DNA from 4 places in the uncultured Rossellomorea sp. genome. Region 1 is predicted to be linked to each of the others. Evidence: riboswitches for the same ligand, from Rfam matches in the RefSeq annotation. Region 1 holds a riboswitch; each other region holds the start of a gene.
The links. Region 1 has a riboswitch for cyclic di-GMP ahead of Q1B03_RS15340 (hypothetical protein). Riboswitches for the same ligand answer to the same signal wherever they lie in the genome.
Positions count from the first base shown of each region.

Region 1 (2,200 bases):
ATTCTTTGTAGTGGTACGACATGCACTAGTTCATGTTGTATTTTTTCAAGAAGCGTTCTGCACGGCCTCCGCGATCAGAGAACTTCTGTCTTCCTGTATAAAATGGATGCGTGTCCGAACTTACTTCTACTTTTAATAAAGGATACGTGTTCCCGTCTTCCCACTCAATCGTTTCATTGGATGTTTTCGTAGATCCAGTTAAAAAGGAAAAACCGCTGTTCGTGTCCATAAATACCACTTGTTGATACTCTGGATGAATGTCTTTTTTCATTCTTAATTCCCCACCTTGAAGATTAATGTATTACCAACTTGATTTTTTGACGCCGGGTATTTGCCCTTTATGAGCAAACTCTCTGAAAGCGATACGGGACATCTTAAATTTACGGAGATAGCCTCTTGGTCTCCCTGTAACTTCACAGCGACTGTTTAATCGCGTCGGCGAGGAATCCCTCGGCAGCTTCCTTAACGCTTCATAATCACCCTTCTCCTTTAAATCCCTGCGCAAATCTGCATACTTCTGAACAAGCTCCTGACGCTTCTTCTCTTTTACTACCTTTGATTTCTTGGCCAAAATGATTCACTCCTTCTTTAATCGTAATCATTACGTTTTATAACGGAATAATGTCATTAAAACATACTCTCTATCTTTTTGCAATGATATTTACCTGCTATCTTTTGGAGTGAACTTTCCAGAACCGATCTAAAATGAAATCTATTAAAAATAGTTAAAACCGAATACCATTCAACCCGGCATTCGGTTTTATATGTCCTATGCTGCTTTTAAACCTTCTAAAATAAGTATAAAGTATTTAACTGTATCTCCGCTACGGCGATTGATGACTTCAATGTCCATTAGGATTTTCTTAACCTCTTCAGCACCTATACGTTCGATAATTATCTCTGTGATTTCTTCAGCTGTATATTCACCTACATCAGTAGACCTCAAAGCAGTCCTATTCCTTCTACAAAAACTTCTTAATTGCCTTTTTAATTCAGTCAATTCCAACATCATCATCCTTACTACAGATTCAAATCCTACCAAACACGTCGTATAGATAAAAAAGCCCACCAAAAAGGCAGGCTAAATGATACTAATAAACGTTCGGAATAGTATTCATTGTAATCCATTGTTTTCGGTAACCCGGCCATCGTTATTCTCATCTGAGAATGGTAGACCCGAGGCTTTGCGTCCTAATCTTTCAATTAGTTTGCCCTTATCAAATTGTAGGAACTACAGTTGTCATTATACTAAAAAACGTAATGTATGAGAAGATTCTTAATGGAATTAGTGAATATTCTCTAGACTTTCATATAACTAGAAAACCCGTCGTAAAAAAACCCCGCTTCTATTGAAGCAGGGTTTTAAGATTAAAAGTTAATATATTGACGTGGGTTTACAGCATTTGATTTCGATGCATTCCATGAACCTGCATGAAGTTCAAAGTGTAAATGCTGCCCGAAAGAGTATCCTGTGTTACCCATGTAACCGATTCTGTCACCCTTGTTAACTGCTTGTCCAGTGCTTACAGATGAAGAAGCCATGTGGGCATAAACAGTTGTGAACGTTTGACCGTTGATTGAGTGAGTGATGTATACTACATTTCCATAGCTTGAGCTATAGTGACTCTTGATGACATATCCATCAGCAGCTGCAGAGATTGGAACACTGCCGCGCGCTGCGATATCTGTACCATAGTGAAAACGCTTTTTACCGTTCAACACGTCCCAGCCAAAGTTTGTTGTAATCGTTCCGGAAGCTGGAGATGTCCAGGCACCGGCACTTACTGGTGCACTTGGAGCTGTTTCAGCAGGAGCTGAAGAAGAACCACCGCTGCTGCTTGTTGTTGCTTGTTGTTGAGCTGCTGCACGTTTAGCCGCTTCTGCTTCCGCTTGACGCTTGCGCTCGATCTCACGCTGACGTGCAAGTTCTGCTAAGCGTGCTTGTTCAGCCTGGATTTCACCTTCAAGCTGGTGTTCCATTTTAGAAAGCTCATCCGATTCTTTTTGAAGATCTTTTTTCTCTACTTCAAGAGAAGCCTGTTGTGCTTCAAGCTGCTTGAATAACTCAGCTTTTTGAGCTTTTTGACTATCAAGATCTTGTTTAAGAGATTCAAGACTTGCTTTAGTAGATTCTAATTCTGCAAGCTTTGCTTCTACTTCTTCTTGTTTCTTTTCTAATTCAGCCTGATCACGTTTTTGT
Region 1 is NZ_CANKZT010000004.1:167,672-169,871, reverse strand. It holds gene Q1B03_RS15350 (type B 50S ribosomal protein L31) at 26-271, opposite strand; gene rpsN (30S ribosomal protein S14) at 302-571, opposite strand; gene Q1B03_RS15340 (hypothetical protein) at 770-1,006, opposite strand; cyclic di-GMP riboswitch class I at 1,133-1,223, opposite strand; gene Q1B03_RS15335 (murein hydrolase activator EnvC) at 1,369-2,200, opposite strand, start outside.

Region 2 (2,200 bases), on a different contig from region 1:
GAAAACCTTTAAAGTTATTTCACTTCAAGTAGTGGAAAACGATGAACTGCGTGACTTTGAAATTGTGGACGGTCTGATTATAAATAAAGAAGATGGACAGAGTACGTGGCTCGTCGAAACATATTTGTCGAATGAATATATTGAATTCTTTCAAGAGGCTCAACAAAGGAAGGAAGATTTGGAAATCCAAGTCGTCATTTCTCATAAAGCCAATGACCCGGCTGCTTTCATGACATCCATCCGTTGTATTAAAGAGATGGATGACCATATTAGCATTATGTTTGAGGGGAAATTGAAGAAACAGCGCAACGAATATGCTGAATTACTGTTAGACGACTTAGTTCAAAAAGGATACTCAGGAGAAGAACTTATTCGCGAATTCCGTGAGAAAATGGTATCGAAACCGCGTATTCCGGCCACTGCTAAACCTAGTGTTTAATTATACGAAATTATGTAATATCCATGTGAATTTATATGATATAATGAAATTAATTTTGTGACTTCAGTTATGAAGTTCTTAGGTAGGTGTCCCTTGTGATCGGAGAAAGAGTAAAGAAATACCGACAAGAAAAAAGAATGTCCATGACAGAGCTTGCTGAAAAAGCCGGTGTCGCTAAGTCATATTTAAGCTCAATAGAACGCAACCTTCAACAAAATCCATCTATCCAATTTCTTGAAAAAGTGTCAGCTGCTTTAGGAATTCCGATGGATGCTCTATTACATGATCAATCAGAAAATCAGAATATCGACCATGAGTGGCTCAAAATTGCGGAAGAAGCTATGGATTCCGGTATTACAAAAGAGCAGTTCCGTGAGTTCATTGAATTTAACAAATGGAAATTAGGTAATAAATAAAGTCTTGCGATCGGCTCGCAAGACTTTATTTATATTAAATCACTTTGTACTCGGCTTTCATTTCCTGGGATTGATTATGAAGAAATTCTCTGATTTCTTTTTTAGAAATTCCGGCGTCCAGTGCTTGTTTGATAAGTTCCATCCATTCAAGATCAAGTTCACGATTTGTCAATATAAATACCCTCCCAAAATACATGTATGTATTCCAGGCAATCCAGCCATCATAGTTCTCAAATAACCACACCTTCTACATTCATATATTCAACATGTTTGTGAAGATATGCCTACTCTATAACCTTAGATCTGTGACTTTGCGTCCTCATCTTTCAATAAGTTTGCCTTTATCTGACTCTTCCCTTCGAACTACTTCGATTATACTAATAAAAGTTCCTTTCATTTGTTGTTTTTTGTCAATTCCGTCAATTTAATTTACACTTTTTTCCTACACTTTAACCCATATTCTGACAATATCAAAATATTAAGCATCTTTTTATTAGAATATCTTGTTAGTATTTGTCGTAAAACTACGAATACATGCTATTTTTATAGCTTTCCAGCTTTTTTCTTAAAGGGAGGACTTTTTCATTAATACTTTGGTAATTACTAGGATTATAGAACGCATGGTTAGATAAGTCAAATCCGCATGTGGGGCAGATCCATTCGCCCGATTCAGTACTACTGTAGGATGGTCTGGTGCAGCGGTTGCAGGTTTTTTTGTACATAACATCACCTCTTATTAATATGTCTCTTTCTTTTTTCGTATAAATCTATTTAGAAATATTAAAAGTAACCCTGCAGTAATAAAGGAAATCCCTAAAAATAGTAATTTATACATATCGGTCGCAGTATTTGGTAAATTCAATCCCTGTGATGGTAGTGGTTTTGAAGGAAATGTGCTTTTATCTGATTCTGACCTATCAATAATTGGTGTGGTAGAATCAGTATCTTCTGAAGGCTGTGGGGCTAAATTGGATTCTGCCGATATAATGATCTCAAATAGTGCTGAAGTATTTTGATACTCGTTCCCCAGTTCATAGGGAATCATAATTGAAAACATTAAATCTTTCCTTTCACCTTTTTTCAATAATTTCGGTGAAAATCCGTTGAAATTTTTTAGTTTATCATCAAATAGTAAATTTGATGAACTATCCGTATAAACCATTAAATCTAATTCATTAAAAAGCTTCTTATCAGGTTGCTTACTGTTTACTTGAAAAGTATAGCTTATGTCTTCAGTTCCTCCATTTTTAATCGTTAACGTTTTTTCCGTCCAATCCCCAGGTTTCATATTATCTATTTTAAAAAGAAATACTTCATCAGGGATAACTATCAGATCTATTTGGTT
Region 2 is NZ_CANKZT010000005.1:26,211-28,410, reverse strand. It holds gene Q1B03_RS17090 (YwpF-like family protein) at 1-439, shown strand, start outside; gene Q1B03_RS17085 (helix-turn-helix domain-containing protein) at 535-855, shown strand; gene Q1B03_RS17080 (anti-repressor SinI family protein) at 890-1,027, opposite strand; cyclic di-GMP riboswitch class I at 1,061-1,205, opposite strand; gene Q1B03_RS17075 (TasA family protein) at 1,592-2,200, opposite strand, start outside.
Region 2: it holds a riboswitch for cyclic di-GMP, as region 1 does, so the genes downstream of both, Q1B03_RS17080 (anti-repressor SinI family protein) here and Q1B03_RS15340 (hypothetical protein) in region 1, are expected to answer to the same signal.

Region 3 (2,200 bases), on a different contig from region 1:
CAAACATTAAGTCAGGTACCGTCTCAAATAGGTTTAATACTTTCTTTAGAGAAGACGTAACCCATCGGGGCAAAAACACTGTGAATAGTGTAAGGATGAATGCTATTCCCAGGCCCAAACCCAATGCTCCGCCGATAATCTGCAAAGAATACAGATAAGGTCCCCAAAGCATGTCCAGAAAATCGACGGTTATCCCTTTATAGGAATAGCTCCAATTTTCACGGTCCAAAAATACAAAAACAAATTTAATGAACTCTTCAAAGAATCCGACAAAATTATACAGACCCCTCTCCTTAAATACTTCAGGTGCGATACTCACGGCTAAAATACCAATCAACCCGAGAATATAATAGAACATAAATTTCAGCGGAAATGTGAGAAGCCTCATACCTTGATCCCCTTTTTTCTCTTTTTCCTCAGTTTAATGGAAATGTTAAATATTTTCAATTTTATTTCAATTCCGACAATACCACTGTAGGTTTCCACGAAAAAAGGTAACTCCCACACTTCAGAGTCACCATTCCATTTAAGCTAATAGTCGACTTGGCCTTCCCAGATAAAAGCCTTGTCCTATTGTAATCCCAATTTCCTCTGCCACTTTCATATCCTGTTTGGTTTCAATTCCTTCTAACACAATTAACGTATCCTTACCGTAAAATTGATTAAAAAAGGACAGGAATCGTTGTTTCTTATCATCTTGAGCCAGATTTAGAGCAAAATAGCGATCCAGCTTAATGATTTCCGGTTCATATTCAATGGATTTCTTGATGGAGGATGTCCCTTGACCAAAGTCATCAATCGCATACCATACTCCATATTGCTTAAGTTCTTTGAGTGACTCTTTTAATAATGGATTCTGCCAGAGTTCCTCCGCACTCGACTCATTAATCTCAAGTACAAGACGCCCCTTAATTTCAGGATGCTTCTTCATGAGGTCATAAAAATAGGTATGAAAGCTTGGGTGAAGAATCGTCGTAATATAAATATTAAGAAATAACTTACAGTTCTTCAATCCATTCTCTGAAAAGCTTTCAAGAGCTTTTGAAATGGATAAGGTATCAAGCTTATATAAGATATTCGCTTTCATGGCAGACTGAAAGACACTTTCAGGGTTTTCGTTATACTTGTTTCGTAACAGGCCCTCATATGCATAGAGGGATTGATGCTTGCCCATTTCATATAAGGGCTGAAAATCATGATAAATATAATCGTTTTGAAAAATAGTAAAGATGTTCATAGGACCCCTATACTCTCTGTTTATTTTTATAGAAGATGTCTAAATGTAAAAAAGCCTTATAAAAAAACCACACAAAAACGTATTCCTACGTTCGTATGTGGTCGGTTGCGCTACTAGCTCCCCTAAATGTAAGCGCCCATCTATCATTTAGGTTCAAAGCTCCCATTCGAATTGTCTGTATTCAATGAAATTAGTCTTATAAGAAAAATATACCACAAACGTAGTACTTATGGGGTATGTTTTCAATGGATATTAGAAAATTCTTAAAAAAACACTCATCTTGATACATACGGATTGTCTTTAACCCAAAACCTCCATGGATAATCCCTCGCTTCTCCAGTGTTTTCAATTCCTATTCGTTTTCCTTCTACAATGTTTTCTGGCTGGTATCCTCTTGAGATGATGAGAGGCGGTTCTAAATAGCTCCCTCCGTAGTCCTCCATTGTGATGCCTAACGCTTTCGTCAGCTTTCCTGGACCATTTGTCCAATTTTTCTTTATATGACCCGGCCTTCTTCTTTCCATAAGCCCCAACCCTTCAAGTGGTTCAACGGCTCTAATGAGAATCGCTTCAGGCTTCTCTCGTTCACCGCTCACTACATTCACTAAACAATGGGTATGCATAACATATGTATATATCCGGCCTGCTTCATGAAACATGACTTCCGTCCGCTTCGTACGCCTGTTTCCATAACTGTGAGCCGCTCGATCCTCAGGCCCTAAATAGGCTTCCGTTTCCACAATGTAACCTGATGCAGTTCCCTCCTCCGTCTCTTTCATTAATACACATCCCAACAGGGACTTTGCAAGCTCCAAAGTGGGTTGTTCGAAAAAGGAAGGCGGCATAGGCGTATACTTCATGATTTTCACTTCCTTTAACCAAATAGTCAGTACTCATAAGTATTGGTATACCCCATTTACTTGAGGGTTAAATATAATAGAATGTTTAGCTTTTATTTATAGC
Region 3 is NZ_CANKZT010000014.1:6,054-8,253, forward strand. It holds gene Q1B03_RS21765 (ABC transporter permease subunit) at 1-388, opposite strand, end outside; gene Q1B03_RS21770 (EAL domain-containing protein) at 527-1,237, opposite strand; cyclic di-GMP riboswitch class II at 1,328-1,408, opposite strand; gene Q1B03_RS21775 (DNA-3-methyladenine glycosylase) at 1,513-2,097, opposite strand; gene Q1B03_RS21780 (P1 family peptidase) at 2,194-2,200, opposite strand, start outside.
Region 3: it holds a riboswitch for cyclic di-GMP, as region 1 does, so the genes downstream of both, Q1B03_RS21770 (EAL domain-containing protein) here and Q1B03_RS15340 (hypothetical protein) in region 1, are expected to answer to the same signal.

Region 4 (2,200 bases), on a different contig from region 1:
TGTGAACCAACCAATCCAGTGGATCCTGCAACCAAGGCTACTTTCGGCATCTTTCATTCCTCATTTCTTCTTTGTCTCTATTCAGATAGATCCTTCCAGCTTCTGTAATGGTGAACTGCGATTCCATTATAGGAAGAATATGTACCATACTGGGCATCAACAAGAGCAAGTTCAGCAAGCATGATTTGCTCTCCATCTTCATGAAATGTCAGGAAATCCCCTTCAGCAGATGGAGCTGTTTCCACTCCTACCTTCACCTTTTTCCCTGCAGCCTGGGCAAATTCCATCTCATTCCTGACAAGTTCAATGATTCCATTCTCCCCATTCGCCAGATCCCGGTATGCCATAACACCAACTTCATCCGTCCTCCCAATCACCCACTGAGCAAGGTTACCTTTTCCTAATTCATTGTTAAATGTTTTCCCATCAAACCAAAATGGAATATCCATCCCTAATGGAAGCTGAAGCGAATCAGATCGAATCACTGCTTCATTCACCATCTTCTGGTAATTTAACACCGTCTTGCCGTAGGCGGTTGACCATCCGGATAAAAGGTAAGTCTCCACATCCAAATGAACACCGGTAAATCTTTGATCCTCACTCGTTTCAAGCTGGTACTCCCCCAGCCAATCAAAAAAAGCAGTGAGGGCGGATTGTCCTTTTACGGTTGCCCATTTTGGAGCCCCGTCCAAGGCGTACACGTGTATATTTTCTAAAGTCGCCATTTGAATAAATTGTTGATAGTGTTCCTTCTCTACGTTCGGGTTCACTTGCAGATACACTTCATCTACTCCATGAACTTTAAAAAAACCGATGATTTCTTCTTTATGTCCGACGATGTCAACCGTATTCCAAAGCCACGTGCTTTTCCCTCTCACGTCCATACCAGCTGCCTTTTCATTTGATTGGTAAGAATTGATACTCAACAGGATCAGACAAATACTCATCTTCCATATTCTATTCATCTTTCATTCTCCTCTTCTTGAGCCTTGACTCTTGTGAGGAGCCTGGCAGCTTGGCGGCCATTCGAAAGACGGGCAGGCCGATAGCTTTTTCAGTCCTTGCTTTTCAACAAGTTTGCCTTTTTCAGTTTGTTTTATTCTTCCTCTTTAGTATAGTCCTTTTTCCTTTATTGAAAAGATGTAATTTTCAATCAATAATCATATCAAAAAAGCGCCAGTCACTTTCGGATTGGCGCTTTTTTATGTACTGCTCATGACACTATTTGCTTATAATTCTTCATCCTCGAAAAATTGCTGTAATTTCTCATCTTGTTCAGGATCTGCATTTTCAGACGCATACGGATTATCCTTGACTCCTGCTGTATCCATATTTGTTTTGATGGCGAGAAATGGTCCTTTCGGTTCCTCTGCGATGACACGGTCGTTTAACTGTTTGAAATCGGGCATGTCTTTATTTCCTTTTTTCACTTTATCTTCTTCCTTCAATCGTTTCACCACCATTCTTATAAGCGATTAGAATAATATCCTCTTCCGTTTGCTGGCGAAGTTCACTTTCCATGTTTCTCACTTTATTCAAGGTATCTTCAGACAGGTCCGCTACGGGAAATTCTTTCGTATTCATTCTTATCATCTCCTACCCATTTTCATTGGATTGTCCGATTTCCTTTTCTGCCATGAACCCGTTTCCTTCCTCTACTGCATGATGTTCCTCCACAGACTCTCCCGGAACATAGACTTGACTGGGATTTCGAACCTCATTATTCAAAGTGAATTCCGGGTTTAACGGCGTGTCCATTCGTAACTCTTCAGGTTTCTTATGATCTCTCATCTATTCCACCTCCAGTATTTAGTATGGCTACTGAATACATAATCATGCAAAACACGAAAAATCGACTGGCATCGGGCAGCAAAAAAAAGCGTTAAGCAATAACGGTGCTTAACGCCATGAAACTGATTCAAACCCACGTATAATCCCTTCCCCAGCTATCCCGGGCAAGATCTTTGATTTCATCGACAATTTCATTTTCCACAGCAAAGGCATCTCCCTGTTCATAAGGGTTGTAGTGGAAAGCGTATAGGCGGGAAACAAACTCGTGAAACGGAAGTGAGCATTCTCCTTCCAGTTCCCCGTTTTCCATGACGGAAGGTTCGATGCCCTGCCCCCAGTTCTGTGATCCATCATTATTCGGATTATAAAAATAGATCCGGTATTCGCCCTTGGGATCCTGGGTGATTCT
Region 4 is NZ_CANKZT010000003.1:187,849-190,048, reverse strand. It holds gene Q1B03_RS12175 (NAD-dependent epimerase/dehydratase family protein) at 1-50, opposite strand, end outside; gene Q1B03_RS12170 (amidase) at 78-965, opposite strand; cyclic di-GMP riboswitch class I at 1,007-1,092, opposite strand; gene Q1B03_RS12165 (hypothetical protein) at 1,230-1,448, opposite strand; gene Q1B03_RS12160 (hypothetical protein) at 1,432-1,584, opposite strand; gene Q1B03_RS12155 (hypothetical protein) at 1,597-1,791, opposite strand; gene Q1B03_RS12150 (hypothetical protein) at 1,919-2,200, opposite strand, start outside.
Region 4: it holds a riboswitch for cyclic di-GMP, as region 1 does, so the genes downstream of both, Q1B03_RS12170 (amidase) here and Q1B03_RS15340 (hypothetical protein) in region 1, are expected to answer to the same signal.